3 regions of the Vreelandella neptunia genome follow, and region 2 is predicted to be linked to each of the others. Evidence: predicted binding sites of a transcription regulator. Region 2 holds the regulator's gene; each other region holds the start of a gene.
What was found. Region 2 encodes FNR, which switches genes on or off when oxygen is low (the NO sensors DNR and NnrR bind a similar motif). Its sites were predicted from a motif close to TTGATNTANATCAA; they were not measured.

Region 1 (5,361 bases), 700 kb from region 2:
CAGCAACAATAGCCGTTGGCAGGCCGCTCACCATGGAGATAACCGGATCGCTGAGCAGACTATCCTGGGTGCCGTCCGTCACTAAGGCTTTGAAATAAGGACGTTCGGCTATCTGCAAGTTGACGCCAGCGTGCGTTAACGTAGCACCCGTGGCATCAGTGAAGAACAGTGACTCGATGGTGCCCCCCGGCGGGTAGCGCTTTTCGAGCCAATCGCGGTGAGAGGCAAGCGGCACGTCTTCCACCAAACGCTCATCCTGAGCAAGTACGGAGATCCAATTACGGTACCCGGTAATCCACCGGCTGATTTCATCGGCCCGGGCTTCTACTTGCCGCTTACCGGCATTATCGATTAACGCTGGAATAGCCTGGTTAAGCTGTTGATTGACCACAAAGCCTAAAATAACGGCTACCACTAAGAGAGGAATAGCGACAGCGACCAGCAGTTTCTGCGTCAGTGAGAGACGAGAAATTTTTTTCATTTGTTGCCTCGATATGTTGGCCAGAAGCTGATCACAAGAATATTGGTGAGTGTCATGTTCTGGCTGTTTTATGGTTCCCTGGAATTTTTTACAGCCGCTAGTCATTAACAGCCGATGACTCTTAATGTTTGCTAGTTTTATTATTTTTAATTGAACTAAGCCTTCGGTTTTAATGGCAACGCGGCTAATGGGAAAGTGCACTTTAATAGCTAGTAAAGTGGAACTAAGTAGTGTGTTCCCATTGTTCAATGTGGCGACTCTTTTAGCGCTGCCAAAGCGGCTTGATTGGTCTGCCGCCATCACGAAGGCCATGATATCGCTACAAGGCATGGCGTTCTTTTCCGCGAGAGAGGCGAACAATATCGGCCATCACGGCTAGCGCAATTTCAGCCGGAGTTTTACTACCCAGATTAAGCCCAATGGGCATGGCAATTCTTGCTACCTGGCTTTCTGTCAGGCCGCCGGAACGTAATAGCCGCTCTGCCCGCTGTTGCGAGGTTTGCTGGGAGCCCATAACGCCAATGTAAAAGGCTTCCGTTCGGACGGCTTCGATCATTGCTAAATCATCGATACGCGGGTCGTGGGTCAAGGCCACAACGGCGGTATTGGCATGGCAACCGCCCGAGGCGATAAACACGGAGGGCAGCACCGCCTGCACTTCCACGCCCGCGACAGCAAAATTTTGCCTAGCCTCGTCTCTGGGATCGCAGACAATCACCTCAAAGCCCAGCGTTTGGGCAAACAGCGCACAGGGCTCAGAGATCGCAGAGATCCCCGCGATGATCAGCCGTAGCGCAGGGCCTATGCGAATATTGACGCTAGCTGTATCGAAGGTAACGGCGGGCTCGGTGTTATTCGAGAGGTTAAAGCGCTTGCCGCTGCCATCCAACTTGATACAGCGGGTTAGCGGTTGGCGACCCAGTAACGTGGCATGCATCACTTCTAGGTGAGTGAGGTTTTCGGTGTTGGGCGCTAGCCGTTCAACCAGTATTTCTAGGCTACCACCGCAGGGTAAACGAATATTCGCTGAACCAGCATCCCCGCCATAGCGCACCCGTTGAACCGGTTCGTTAAACTCACCCTTTTGAAGCCGTGCGATAAAGTCCTCTTCGACACAGCCACCTGACAGTGACCCCAGATAGTCGCCTGTCGAACATGCTACCAGCATGGCACCCGGCTCCCGGGGGGCTGAGCCAAAGGTTTTTAGCACCGTACACAGCCAAACGGTCAGCCCCTGGTTGGCCCACTTCAGCGCCCGTTCGATAACCTGTAGATCAAGATGGTGCATTAACTCGCCGCCTCCAGGGGAAGTCGAAGGGCGGCTTTCAGTGCATCGCGAATGGTGTCAGGGGTAAAAGGGGGATGGGTAAAGCGTACCCCCGTGGCATCAAAAAGCGCGTTGGCAATCGCGGGAGCGCCGGGAAGTGAGGCGGACTCCCCAACACCGAGTGGGGGCAGTTCAGGGCGATCAAGCAGCATGACGTCGATGGGAGGAAGCTCCGAGAAACGTAGAATAGGGTAGCCGCCCCACTCTCTGCTGGTCGGTAAACCATCCTCAAAGGTTACCCGCTCCTTTAATGTGCGGCTGAGCATCTGGATCACATTGCCATGCACCTGATGGCGAACGCCGGCGGGGTTCACCATCAAGCCCGCATCCTGACCCACATATAAGTTCTCAATGACAACCCGCCCACTCTTCACATTGACTTTTAGCTCAATCACCCAGGCGGCGAGCGCGGCACCAAAGCCTGGAAATTTACTATGTACGTACTGGGCGTAAGCGAAGCCTCGGCCGTAGCGCCACTCTCCATCGCTTCTCGGGTTGGTGTTGGCGGTACAGGGTTTCCAGTTCGCATGTTCGGCTAACGCTTCGACAAGCTCGCAGGCGCGGTTATCGGCTAAGTAGCGCAACCGATAGGCGACAGGATCTTCACCCGCCAAGTAGGCGAGTTCATCAATATAGCTTTCGTGGGCGAAAGTGCTGGGCAGCGCCGAGACACCACGCAGCCAGGAGGCACGCACCAGGGTCGGGACGTCGTCGCATACTATTTGGCGATGAGGGTAGCGGTAGGGCGGCACCGATGTTCGATCTCCCATCTCAAAGGGGATATCAATGGGTGAGGCGGCGCCGGTCAGCAGCAGTGCCAGAGTGGGCGCACTGTTAGAGGGGTAACGCGTATTAAAGCGATAGCCTGCCGGGCTGCCATCTGCGTTCAAGCCGCCCTGGATGGCCATATACTGAGCAGCCCCTTTAGGCTCCCAGGTGTGCTCCTGCTCACGGGTTAGTTGCACACGAACAGGTCGACCCACCGCCTGAGACAGCAGCACTGCATCCGCGCCAACGTCGTCGGCGCAGTTGCGGCCATAGCAGCCCGAGGTTTCCATGCGGGTAATGGTGATAACGCCTTCATCCAAACCGGTAAGGCGGGCGAGGTCGGCGCGCAGGCTGTGTGGATTTTGGGTGCCCGACCATACGTGCAGGCCATCTTCGTTGGCATCGGCGACAGAGCACGAAGGGCCAATGGAGCCATGCAGTTGGAAAGGCCACACATAGTGACGATGGAGCGGATGTTGCGCGGCAGCCAGAGCGCTGTCGAGATCACCTTCTTCGAGGAGTATGCGCTGTTTGCTGGGCAGGTCGAGCAGTGCTTGCTCTATGTTGTCCAACTGAGGCAAGCCTTCGATTGGGCGCCACTGGATCTTTAGCTGTTTGGCTGCGGCAGCAGCCTGCTCTTCACGCTCGGCCACCACGCCAACAAAGTCACCGACCACCACGACACTTATCACACCTGGCAAATGAGCCACAGAGCTTTCATCTACCGCGATTAAACTGTTGCCAATAAAGTCGCCGCTATCATGGCCTACATAAGGCGGACGAATCACTCGCCCATGCAGCATGTTGGGCAGCCGCAGGTCGTGGATAAAAGTCAATTGCCCGGTGGCCTTGGCGGGTATATCCACGCGGGAGGTTGATTGGCCGACCAGGGTATAATGGCTGACCGGCTTAAGCGGCACCTCATCGGCAAGCTTTAATGCATGACGGGTGCCCCGCAGCAACTCCCCAAAGCTAACGGATGAGCGGTTATTATCACTTGGCGTAATAGCGCCGTTCTGGCAGCTAAGTAGTGAGCGCTCAGTGTCAAAGTGCTTTGCTGCCAGTGTTAATAGGTACTCCCGCGCCTGAGCGGCAGCTCGACGTAAAGGCTCGGCAGTGATCTGAATCGACGCACTGGCAATGGTGGGGCCTTGGTTGGGGGCTTCAACGGAGTTGCCCAGCACCATGGTGACGCTGTCGAACGCGACGCTCAGCTCTTCTGCAACAATTTGAGCGAGCGCCGTGCGTATGCCAGTGCCCAGGTCTACGTGGCCGTTGAAAGCCACGATATGACTATCGCTCAGTACGGCAATGAATATCTCAGGCTCATGAGGGGTAAAGTTTGAGTGTGTACCTGGCTGTCCGGGCGCGGGCTTGGGGGGCGTAACCGGGTCGCGATAGATCACCAGAACATCAGACCCATACAGCAGTGACTCTCTTGTATAGTCTGATTTATAAGCCATGCCTGCCTCCCACGCTAGCGTTTTAGGTAATCAGTGCAGATTAATTTGAGGTGATCAAAGAGCGATAACTAAGGTAAAATTGTAGCGTGTACGCCATAAAAGCATGATGAATTGATCCAGCGCAAGCAGTATTTAAAGCGTTGATGCATCATTTTGTTAACCAGTGCCATACTCGATACACATCGTCGCTAATAGATTAAGGATATGGAATGACAACGGATAGTGCGCTCAAACACTCGTCTACCGGCGAACACCCCACACCTTCAGAGCAGGGGTATGATTTTTCTGAGCAAGTAGGCCATCTACTGCGTAAAGCCTACCAGCGGCATACGGCTATTTTTCAGCGCTACAGCAGCGATAAACAGCTCACTGCCATTCAGTTTGTCACGCTGTGCACGGTGATGGAGCGAGGCCCCAGCTCGCTAACCGATATCGTCAACGCCACGGCGATTGATCCAGCCACCATCCGTGGCGTCATTAAACGCCTTAAAGCACGTGAGTGGATCTCGCTTACCACCGACCCCAATGATCAACGCAAAGTCATGGTGGTGATCACCGAGCCCGGTGCGGCATTAGTCGAGGGCATGGTGCCCAGTGCCAAGCAAATTAGCGATCAGACCATGAAAAACCTCAACCCGGCAGAGCGGATCGCTTTGATGCATCTGCTGGAAAAAATGAACGCGGATGGGTGAGCCAAAAGAGAGGCTCGCGCTCCCGCGCTTTCGGAGTACGCCTAACGCTTCATTAAGTAACCCAGCGTTTCATCCAGCCCAATCACATCCCCATACTTGCTATCGATATCAAACAGGTTAGCTTCATGGGGCGCGGGGTGGCGGTCGCCCACGCAATCGCGCACCACCATCACCCGAAAGCCGTGCTGTACGCCGTCAACGGCGGTGGCGCGAATGCAGCCGCTGGTGGAGCAACCGGTAATGATCAGCGTATCGATCCCCATGGCGACCAGCGTGGAGGCCAGCGAAGTACCAAAGAAGGCGCTGGCATACTGCTTGGTCATTACCAGCTCATCTTCTCGGGGTGCCACTTCGGGGCAGAACTCCGCATAGGGGTTGCCCGCCACCATTGCCCGCATGACCGGTGCCTTCTTGACCCAAATGCCGCCATCGGTTTGATCCGGGGCATGATACAGGATGTTGGTGTGGATAACCGGCGTGCCAGTGCGCCGTGCGGTATGGAGTAGCGGCGGCATATTGGCCACCGCATCCACCACACCCTGGGCAAATAACGGCGAACCGGGCGTGGTGTAGCCCTGCATAAAATCAACCACCAGCAGCGCGGGTCTTTTGCCAAAACCTATGCGTCCA
Region 2 (5,361 bases):
TTATCGGCAATCGTCCCATCGTTGGCTGGCAGTTGGAGAAGCGCATCGGGGCGTTAAATGCACTTCTCACTAAGCGGCTGAATTTTGCTCTGCCCAACGCCCAGGTCGATGTGGCAAAACTGCATCAGCGCCAGCTACGGCGTTTGCACCCGGAGGTCGAGGCGCCCAGCAGCTTCGCCCAGGCGTTGGCGTGTTGGCAAGTGCCCGCCATAGACGTGCAGAGTGTGCTTGGAGAGGCCACCGCCAGCGCACTGCTGTATATGCGCCTGCAGCGTATTATGGCGGAGGTGGCATAGTAGTCTCCTTCATCGTGGCGAGGGCAGCTTTCCGCGAGGGCGCTGTGAACCCCTCCCTGGGCGCTACTTTTGTCATCCATGACAAAAGACCCTCGCTCCAAGCTACCCTCGCACCGAGATATGGTACAGCGTTCAAAATAGTCATTTTCAATTGCGATATCTTGTGTGGCTACGTCTGATTAGTTGGGTCAGGCGGTGAGTGTTGTTAGAATAGTTATTACTTTTTTATCTCACGCCTTCTACCCTCGGCAGTGCTTATACCATGCAAACTCTTGATCACTTTGATCCTGCTCACCTTAATACGGTTGGAGCCACCCCAGCTGACGCTGAGCACGACCAGCCTGAGCTGGCTGATGCGAAGCAGAAGCGTGAATTTAACAAGCTGCAAAAGCGTCTGCGCCGAGAAGTGGGCAATGCGATCATTGATTACCAAATGATCAGTGAAGGCGATCGCGTGATGGTCTGCCTCTCCGGTGGAAAAGACAGCTACACCATGCTGGAGATTTTGCGCAATTTGCAGCGCAATGCGCCGGTCAATTTCTCGCTGGTAGCGGTCAACCTGGATCAAAAACAGCCGGGCTTTCCCGAACACGTACTGCCCGCTTATCTGGATAAGCAGGGCGTGGAGTACCACATTGTCGAGCGCGATACTTACTCGGTGGTGAAAGAGAAAACCCCCGAAGGTAAAACCACCTGCGCGCTCTGTTCACGGCTGCGGCGCGGCTCGCTATATGGTTTCGCTGAAGAGATAGGCGCCAATAAGATTGCCCTGGGTCATCACCGGGAAGATATTCTCGAAACGCTGTTTCTCAATATGTTTTTTGGCGGCAATCTAAAAGCGATGCCGCCAAAGCTGTTATCCGATGATGGTAAAAATATCGTTATTCGGCCCTTGGCCTACTGCAAAGAGGCTGATATCGCCGAGTTTTCGCGGCTGATGGCGTTTCCGATTATCCCCTGCAATCTTTGCGGCTCACAGCCTAATATGCAGCGCCAGGTGGTGAAAGAGATGCTCGCCGAGTGGGACAAAAAGTTTCCTGGCCGTCTGGAAAGCATGTTCAAGGCCGTCACCAACATTGCCCCTTCCCAGTTGGCTGACCGCAACCTTTTCGATTTTGAAGGTCTAGAGGCCAAGCAGGCAGAGCTGCTGGCAGGGCGCATCCAGGCCTATAACGTCAGCTAACCGTTTGCTCTTCCTCTTCGGCGAGGGTAATCAAACGCTGCATATCGAGAATGTTGACCTCTCGCCCGGAGACCGCCACCACATTCTGTTGCTGAAAGCGGCTTAGTATGCGGCTGACCGTTTCAACCGCGAGGCCCAGATAGTTGCCGATATCAGCCCTGGGCATTGAGAGGCGAAAGCTGTAAGGCGAATAGCCTCTGCGACGAAAACGGTCCGAAAGGGTAATCAAAAAGGTGGCCAGCCGCTGATCGGCGGTTTTGCGCGAGAGTAGGCGCATCATGCGTCGGTCATCGCGCAACTCTTTGCTCATGCTCCGATACAGCTGGCCCCGCAGTTCGGGCAACTCTTCTGAGAGTAAGTCCAGGCGGTCAAAAGGAATCTCACAGACGGTGGTGGTTTCCAGGGCGATAACGCTACCGGGGTAGTGCTCTTCGTCAATGCCATCCAGTCCCACCAGCTCACTGGGTAGGTAGAAATTGGTTAGCTGTTCGCTGCCGTTACCTTCAGCGCTGGTCTGCTTCAAACTGCCCGAACGTACAGCGTAAACGCTGGTAAAGGCGTCGCCCTGACGAAACAGCGGTTCGCCTTTTTTCAGCGGCGCGCGACGACGAATAATGGCGTCAAACTGCCCCACGTCGTCCAGCTCAAGGGCAAGTGGCAGGCACAGTGAACTCAAACTGCAGGTTTGGCAGCGAGCTTCATGGAGTAGCGAGCGCCGACGGCTCATGGGTTCCAACATGCTTTGCTCCTTGAGAGAATCCCGCTTATCAATTAGAAAAGCCTTACCTATTGTAGTCGCTTTAGCATGCCTGCTTAAAGATGATTAAACAATCTTTGAGTAACGTTGGCCCGTTTGCTGCGCCAGGTGAGCATCGAACGCCATCGCTATATGGCGAATCAGCAGCTGCCCCATCGGCGTGGCGTTAAGCTGGTCGCCGCTGCGGGTCAGCAGGCCATCCTGCTCGGCGCTCTGCAGGCGCTCAAGCGCTGGCGCAAAGTAGCGGGGGGCATCGATGTTCCAGCGTTGGCTAACGGCGGCCAGGTCAATGCCCATATCGCACATCAGCCGCTCAATCACGTCCCGCCGGATCAGGTCGTCATCACTCAACCGCACGCCACGCCCGGTAGCGAGTTGACCCTTATCCAGCGCCGCTTCGTAGCTTGCCAGATCGCTCGGGTTCTGCGCATAGACGTCATCAATGCGTGAAATCGCCGAAACGCCAAGCCCGATTAAGTCGCACTGAGCGTGGCTGGAGTAGCCTTGAAAGTTACGCTGTAGCGAGCCTTCGCGCTGAGCAATAGCCAAGCTATCGTCAGGTCGGGCAAAGTGATCCATACCAATATGCACATAGCCTGCTGCGGTGAGCATTTCGATGGTGGTGCGCAGAATCGCCAGTTTCTCATCGCCACCCGGCAAGTCATCGACATTAATACGCCGCTGCGGGGCAAAGCGCTCGGGCATATGTGCGTAATTAAACACTGAAAGGCGCGCCGGGTTGAGCTCGATCACCTGGCGTAGCGTGTCGGCAAAGCTTTTTTCAGTCTGAAATGGCAAACCGTAAATTAGATCGAGATTGAGCGAGCGAAAGCCCAAACGATGCGCCTCATCCATCAGCGTTTCGGTAAGTACCCGAGGTTGAATGCGATTAATCGCTTTCTGCACCAGAGGGTTTAAATCCTGCACGCCCAGGCTAATGCGATTAAAGCCGAGGGATTCGAGATGGCGCAGCGTAAACACATCCGCTTCGCGAGGATCTATTTCAATCGCGTAATCGCGATCAGTCGACGACGAAAGGCCAAAGCGGGCATCCAGGCGATCAATCAGGTCGCCCATCTGGTTCAAGCTGAGAAACGTCGGCGTACCGCCGCCCCAATGCAGCTGCTCCACCGGTCGTGATGTATCCAAGTGGCGTGCGGTCAGCACCATTTCACGGTCAAGCCGGGCTATATAGGGCTCGGCCAGGGCGGTGTTTTTGGTTGCGATTTTATTACACGCGCAGTAGAAGCAGATTTTGCGGCAGAAGGGCACGTGAACATACAGCGAGAGCGATCGCTTGCTGGCATTGCTACGCTCCAGCGCCTGGGTCAGGTTGCTAGGGGTAAATTGCTCGTGAAACGACAGTGCCGTGGGGTAGGAGGTGTAGCGTGGGCCGCTGGTGTCGTAGCGGCGCAGTAACGCTTCATCCCACACCGGCTGCATAGGGGCTGCGGCAGCTGCGGGTGCAAGAGGCAATGCAGCGGGGGCATGAACGGGCATGAAGGGGCGCTCCGACGTTAGGAAATGCCGCTAGCCTAACCCGCGACGAAGGCGTAAAGGTTGAGCCACGTCATGCTATTAGAGATTGTGTGCGGTGAGTGTCCACAGCTGCCACAGCGCAAAAGCGATAATTGTCAGCGCTGCCACACTGCGGGTCGCGGGGTGACGTATCAAATGACTGAGTTGGCGGGCAGCGAGGCCAGTGGCAAGTAGTGCAGGCAGGGTGCCAAGCCCAAAGGCGCCCATGAGTAGCGCGCCCTGAAGCGGGTCGGCAATCGCCAGGCTCCAGGCCAGCATGGAGTAGACCAAACCACAGGGGAGCCAGCCCCAGAGTGCCCCCAGGGCAAAGGCTTGGGGAAGGTGCACCACGGGCATTAAGCGACGCCCCACGGGCTCAATAAAGCGCCATAGGCGGCGGCCTACGGCCTCAATTTTGAGCAGCCCTTTCCACCAGTTGGCGATATACAGTGCCATTAAGATCAGCATCAGCGCGGCAAATATCTGCAGCAGCAGGCGTGCCGTAGCAGAAAGGGAAAACAGCGTGCCTAGCAGCGCCACCAGCGCGCCTGCGCTCATATAGCTAATAATACGGCCTGCGTTATAGCTGAGCAGCAGGCCCCCCATGCGTGCCGGGTGGCGCATGCTAGGGGGTACTGCAAAGGTGAGCGCACTCATAATGCCGCCACACATGCCGATACAGTGGGCGCCACCCATCAAGCCGAACACAAACGCCGCCATGAGCGGCGGCAGATCGAGCCCCGTCGGATTCATGAACGGGGCTCTGGGTCGTCGGGTGAGTTTGCATCGGCTGGCGCAGCGTTTTTTTGCTTGGTTTGCTGACGCTGGCGGCGCTGCTCGGGGCTGAGGTCGTTTTCATCCTCATCAAATAGAATCCGGTGCGCCGGACCTTCTAAGTCGTCGAACTGATCATTTTTCACCGCCCAGAAAAACGCCCAGACGGCCAGGCCGAGCAAAATCAGCGAGAGTGGAATGAGCAGGTATAGAATCGTCATGCGGTTACCGGTGTTGAAGTGTCGAGCGCTGGCGCGGGCTGGGTGCGCCAGCGAGACAGTCGCAGCGCATTACCCACTACCACTAACGAACTAAGCGACATACCAATCGCGGCTAGCCAGGGCGGCACCAGCCCCATTGCTGCCAGCGGCAGCGCCGAAAAGTTGTAACACACTGACCAAATCATATTCTGGCGCATGATACGCCGGGTGGCGCGGGAAATCTCGATAGCCTCAAAAATTCGCATCAGGCGCGGGCTGAGTAGTACCGCGTCCGCGCGGGTGCGGGCTAGGTCAGTTGCGCCATTCATGGCAATCGCCACATCGGCTCCGGCTAACACCGGCACGTCGTTAATGCCGTCACCAATCATCACCACGGTTTCGCCTGCGGCTTGGAGCTCTTTTATCCGGGCTAGCTTGCCTTCCGGGCTGGTGCCCGCATGCCAGGTGGCAATATCAAGTTGGTTGGCCAAGCTTTCCACGGCATCCTGGGTATCGCCAGAGAGCAGCTCAACGCTTAACCCCAGGGCCTGGAGGGCTTTGATCGTTGCCGCAGCGTCATCGCGGACGCCGTCGTGCAAGCCGAACCAGGCGCGGGGCGCACCGTTTTCGCTA
Region 3 (5,361 bases), 1.1 Mb from region 2:
AGTTCTCTGGTGCATCCGGGTCTTCCGCGGCAAAGCGCAGTTCACCGCTCTTGAGCTGCTGAACGGCATAGTCGGCAGTGGACATACCAGCGGCTTCGGCTTTTTTCGCCAGGCGTAGCGGGTTAGTGTCCAGTTGAGGTGCTGACGGCAGCCAGCCCATGCGCTCAGCACGCACGTTAAAGTCAATCAGGCTACCGGGGTAATCCTCGGCCTTGGCCAACGGCGAAAGAATTTCTTTAATCTCGAGCTTCTCGTAGCGCCACTGGGAGGAGTGACTATAGAAGAAGGAAGTAGAGTTCATATGGCGCGGCGGGCGCTGCCAGTCGAGGCCAAAGGCCAAAGGCGTCCAGCCAGTCTGCGGACGCAGTTTTTCCTGACCAACGTAGTGGGCCCAGCCGCCACCGCTCTGACCGATACAACCACACATGACCAGCATGTTAATCAGGCCGCGGTAGTTCATGTCCATGTGGTACCAGTGGTTCATACCGGCACCAACGATGATCATGCTACGGCCGTTGGTTTTATTGGCATTATCGGCAAATTCACGGGCAATGCGGGTGCACTGCTCTGCAGGGACGCCGGTGATTTTCTCCTGCCACGCGGGGGTATAGGGACGAATCTGATCAAACGAGGTCGCGCCATCATCTTCGCCGTCGCCGACAAAGCCACGGTCGATACCGTAGTTGGCACACATCAGATCAAAAACGGTGACCGCCAGCATTTCGCTGCCATCGGCTCTCTTCAAGCGTTTGGCGGGCAAATTGTGGAACAGTAGGTCATCGGCGGCGCCAACACCGGCTCCTTTTACGTGCTCAAAGTGTTCGTGTTCGATACCACCAAAGTAAGGAAACGCAACGCGCGCGACGCTATCGTGGTGATTGACCAAACTGAGTAACGGCTTGATTTCAGCGCCAGCGGCGTCCAGCGATTCCAGGTTCCACTTGCCCACTTCGTCGCCGGTTTCGCCCCAGCGGAAACCGATGGAACCGCGCGGTACCACCAGCTGGTCACGGGTTTCGTCCCAGGCAACGGTTTTCCACTCGGGATTGTTTTCCTGGCCCAGGGCAGCATCAAAATCACTGGCACGCAGTTGGCGGCCCGGTGCGAAGCTGCCATCTTCACGCACTTCCAGTTCCACCAGGAACGGCATGTCAGTATAGCGGCGTACATAGTCAGTGAAGTAAGCACTCGGGTTATCGAGGTGGAACTCTTTGAGGATGACATGGCCCATGGCCATCGCCAGGGCGGCATCGGTGCCCTGTTTGGCGGACAGCCATTCGTCGGTGAGTTTGGAGACTTCGGCATAATCCGGAGTGATCGAAACCGTCTTGGTGCCCTTGTAACGTACTTCGGTAAAGAAGTGGGCATCCGGGGTACGCGTCTGGGGCACGTTGGAGCCCCAGGCGATGATGTAGCCGGAGTTGTACCAGTCTGCGGACTCGGGAACGTCAGTCTGCTCGCCCCAGGTCATTGGCGAGGCCGGCGGCAAATCGCAGTACCAGTCGTAGAAGCTCATGCAGACGCCACCAATCAGCGAGAGGTAGCGGCTACCCGCGGCGTAGCTGACCATCGACATGGCAGGAATAGGCGAGAAGCCAAGAATACGGTCGGGGCCATACTGCTTGGCGGTGTAAACGTTAGAGGCCGCCACCAGCTCGTTGAGCTCGTCCCAGTTACCGCGAACGAAGCCGCCCATGCCGCGAGCACGCTTGTACTGTTTGGTCTTGGCGGGGTCTTCGACAATAGACGCCCAGGCGTCGACCGGGTCTGGGTTAGCCTTGAGCGCTTCGCGCCATAGCGCCAGCAGCGGCTTGCGGATCAACGGGTACTTGAGGCGGTTAGCGCTGTACAGATACCAGGAGTAACTGGCGCCGCGGGGGCAGCCACGCGGCTCATGGTTAGGCAGGTCGGGACGGGTACGGGGGTAGTCAGTCTGCTGGGTTTCCCAGGTAACCAAACCGTTTTTGACGTAGATCTTCCAGCTACAGGAGCCGGTGCAGTTCACCCCGTGGGTGCTGCGTACCACTTTGTCGTGCTGCCAGCGGGCACGATAGCTATCTTCCCACTGGCGGGATTCGCTGCGTAGCTCACCGTGTTCGTTGGCAAAAGGTTCGCGGGACTTGCGGAAGAAATTCAGCCGATCTATGAAGTGACTCATGGTCGATCTCCAGGCTCCTCGGAAATTTGCATACCCGACAGTGCGGGTTCCATGGAGTAGATTCTGCGTGATCGACAAGCGAATTACTGCGTGATTACCTCCATATACACCCTATCTACCCCCAAGGTGATAGAGCGGCCAACGTAAAGGAATAGACGGTTGGCGCTGTTGAAATTACACCGTGCGCGAATAACGGTTTTCCGTTGGTTTCAGGTAGGCGTCGAACGCCATGGCCAGGTTGCGGATCATCAATCGCCCCGACGGCAGCACCTCGATTTCATGGTCGCGCAAAGCAATTAGTCCGTCGTCCGCCATCTCTTCGAGGCTCGCCAAGGCACTCGCGAAGTAGCTGCGAAAATCGATATTGTGCCAGGCTTCGATAGCGGCAAATTCAAGTCGGCCGTGACACATCAGGGTATTAATGACATCGCGGCGGAGGCGGTCGTCATCGCTAAGGCGATAGCCACGGAAGACCGGTAAACGCCCTGCATCCAAACGATGCTGATACTGGGCAGTTTCCTTGACGTTTTGGCTATAGGTATCGCCCACCTTACCAATCGAGGTAATGCCCAGCCCAATCATGTCGCAGTCGGCGTGGGTAGAGTAGCCCTGAAAATTGCGCTGCAGAGTGCCATTTTCACGGGCCAGGCTCAGCTCGTCATTCGGAAGGGCGAAGTGATCCATGCCGATGTAGACATATCCTGCAGAGGTCAGCCGGTTAATCGTAAGCTCCAGTAGCTCCAGCTTGCGCTCGGGTGGCGGCATGTCTTCGGGGCGAATTAGCCGCTGAGCTTTAAACAGTTCGGGCAGATGAGCGTAGCTATAAGCGGCAATGCGATCCGGTTGCAGGTCAATAATCTTGGTTAGCGTCGTATCGAAACTCGCCACCGTCTGCAGCGGCAAACCGTAGATCAGGTCAACGCTGACCGATTCAAACCCCGCCTCGCGGGCAGCCTTGACCAGGGATACTACCTGCTCTTCGCTCTGGACGCGATTGACCGCTTGCTGCACGTCGTGATCGAAGTCCTGAACCCCGAAACTCAACCGATTGAAGCCCAGCGTGTAGAGCTCGTACACCTGTTCGGGGGTCACGGTGCGGGGGTCTACCTCCAGCGAGAATTCGCGCTCTTCAGGTGCAGCGAAGTGAAACGCTTCGTCCAGCGCCGTCATCAGTTCGCTTAGCTGGGCGTTGCTTAAGTAGGTTGGGGTGCCGCCGCCCAGGTGTAATTGGGTCATTTGCCGGGTGGTATCGAACAGCGCTCCCTGAACACGTATCTCCTGTTTTAACCACTGGAGGTATTCGGCGGCTCGTTCGGTATTATGAGTAATGATTTTGTTGCAGGCGCAGTAGTAGCACAGGCTTTTGCAGAACGGGATATGCACATAGACCGAAAGCGGCTTGGGTACTGCGACCCGATTACTGCGCTCGGCGGCGCTACGGTATTCATCCTCGGCAAACGCAGCATGAAACTGGGGCGCAGTGGGATAAGAAGTGTACCGCGGGCCTGGGCGGTCATATTTCTCTACCAGGGGGCGATTGAAGAGCAGTTCATCTTGCATGATTGGAATAGGTCTCTGAAAAGGGGCTCTAGAAGAGTTCTCTGAAAAAGGTCTCTTAAAAAGATCTCTTAAAAAGATCTCTGGAAGTGGGTGCAGCAAGCATTGGTTAATATTCATACAATATACGTTTTAAAAACTGCCTGCATCCAGCTTGCCTACTCTGCAGCGTTATCCTCTTTTGAAAGCCACCCCGATATGACCTGTGTCAAAAGCCGACAAAAAATAGGTGACTAAAATGCTCGGACTTTCCCCGCAAGGAGTCTCGCTATGGAGCTTGTATGTCCCGCTGGTAACCTGCCCGCCCTCAAGCGCGCTGTAGATGAAGGTGCCGACGCTGTCTATTTCGGTTTCCAGAACATAACCAACGCACGGCAATTCGCAGGGCTAAACTTTACCGACAAACGTGCCCGCGAGGGGATCGATTACGCCCACCGACATGGCAAACGCGTTTTTTGCGCCATTAATACCTATCCCCAGCCCGATGGCTGGCAACACTGGACTCAGGCCGTAGACCAGGCCGCCGAACTGGGCGTGGATGCGCTGATTCTCGCCGATATGGGACTGCTCGACTACGCTACTCGCCATCACCCCGAGATCTCGCGGCACCTTTCAGTGCAGGGTTCGGCGACCAGCCATGAAGCGCTACGCTTTTACCACCAGCATTTCGGCATCAAGCGCGCCGTACTGCCAAGGGTGCTGTCAATCACTCAGGTACGCGACCTGGCCAAGCAAACACCGGTAGAACTGGAGGTGTTCGCTTTCGGCAGCCTGTGCATCATGGCCGAAGGACGCTGCTATCTCTCCTCCTACCTGACCGGCGAATCGCCCAATACCAGGGGCGTCTGCTCGCCAGCGGCCCATGTCCGCTGGGAAGAAACGCCTGAGGGCTTAGAGTCGCGCCTTAACAATGTTCTTATCGACCGCTACGCCGAAGGCGAGCGCGCGGGCTACCCCACCCTATGCAAGGGTCGCTTCGAGGTGGCGGGCGAGACCTATCACGCCATTGAGGAACCCACCAGCCTCAATACCCTGGAGCTATTGCCGGAGCTACGCGACCTGGGTATTAGCGCCGTCAAAATTGAAGGTCGTCAGCGCAGTCCCGCCTATGTCTCTAAAGTGGCCGGGATCTGGCGTCAGGCGCTCAACCGCTTAGAGGCTCAACCTGAGCGCTTTGATCCAGACCCCGCCTGGATGGCCGGCCTTGCCGCGCTTTCCGAAGGTGCCATCACTACCCTAGGCGCCTACGAGCGCCGCTGGAAATAGGAGCCTACTATGCCGAACACTACACCACCCCCATCACCGACCTTATCAACCGGCCCTCTTCAACTCTCCCTCGGGCCGGTGCTTTTTTACTGGACTCGGCAACGCTACGCCGACTTCTACCGCGAGGCGGCCGACTGGCCGGTAGAGATTATTACCCTGGGCGAAACCGTCTGCTCGCGGCGCCGCGACATGAAACTGGACGACTGGCTAGGCATTGGGCGCGAACTCACCCAGGCGGGCAAGCAGGTAGTACTCGCCAGCCAGACATTGATCGAGTCCGAAGCCGACTTGCGTGACTTGCGCAAGCTGTGTGACAACGGTGATTTTATCGTCGAGGCCAATGACCAAAGCGCCCTGCAACGACTCTCCAGTGCCGGACT

Region 1: the regulator FNR is predicted to act here: its motif matches at 4,151-4,164, upstream of SR894_RS19020 (xanthine dehydrogenase family protein molybdopterin-binding subunit).
Region 3: the regulator FNR is predicted to act here: its motif matches at 3,914-3,927, upstream of hemN (oxygen-independent coproporphyrinogen III oxidase).

The regions. Positions count from the first base shown of each region.
Region 1 covers NZ_CP140255.1:4,109,450-4,114,810, reverse strand. Annotated here, with positions in the region: gene htc1 (methyl-accepting chemotaxis protein Htc1) at 1-481, opposite strand, end outside; gene SR894_RS19025 (XdhC family protein) at 801-1,769, opposite strand; gene SR894_RS19020 (xanthine dehydrogenase family protein molybdopterin-binding subunit) at 1,769-4,039, opposite strand; gene SR894_RS19015 (MarR family winged helix-turn-helix transcriptional regulator) at 4,249-4,731, shown strand; gene SR894_RS19010 (N-carbamoylsarcosine amidohydrolase) at 4,773-5,361, opposite strand, start outside.
Region 2 covers NZ_CP140255.1:3,406,883-3,412,243, reverse strand. Annotated here, with positions in the region: gene SR894_RS15930 (3'-5' exonuclease family protein) at 1-296, shown strand, start outside; gene ttcA (tRNA 2-thiocytidine(32) synthetase TtcA) at 559-1,479, shown strand; gene fnr (fumarate/nitrate reduction transcriptional regulator Fnr) at 1,472-2,218, opposite strand; gene hemN (oxygen-independent coproporphyrinogen III oxidase) at 2,303-3,736, opposite strand; gene SR894_RS15910 (sulfite exporter TauE/SafE family protein) at 3,815-4,507, opposite strand; gene ccoS (cbb3-type cytochrome oxidase assembly protein CcoS) at 4,504-4,749, opposite strand; gene SR894_RS15900 (heavy metal translocating P-type ATPase) at 4,746-5,361, opposite strand, start outside.
Region 3 covers NZ_CP140255.1:2,311,032-2,316,392, forward strand. Annotated here, with positions in the region: gene SR894_RS10730 (nitrate reductase subunit alpha) at 1-2,158, opposite strand, end outside; gene hemN (oxygen-independent coproporphyrinogen III oxidase) at 2,333-3,718, opposite strand; gene ubiU (ubiquinone anaerobic biosynthesis protein UbiU) at 3,986-4,981, shown strand; gene SR894_RS10745 (U32 family peptidase) at 4,991-5,361, shown strand, end outside.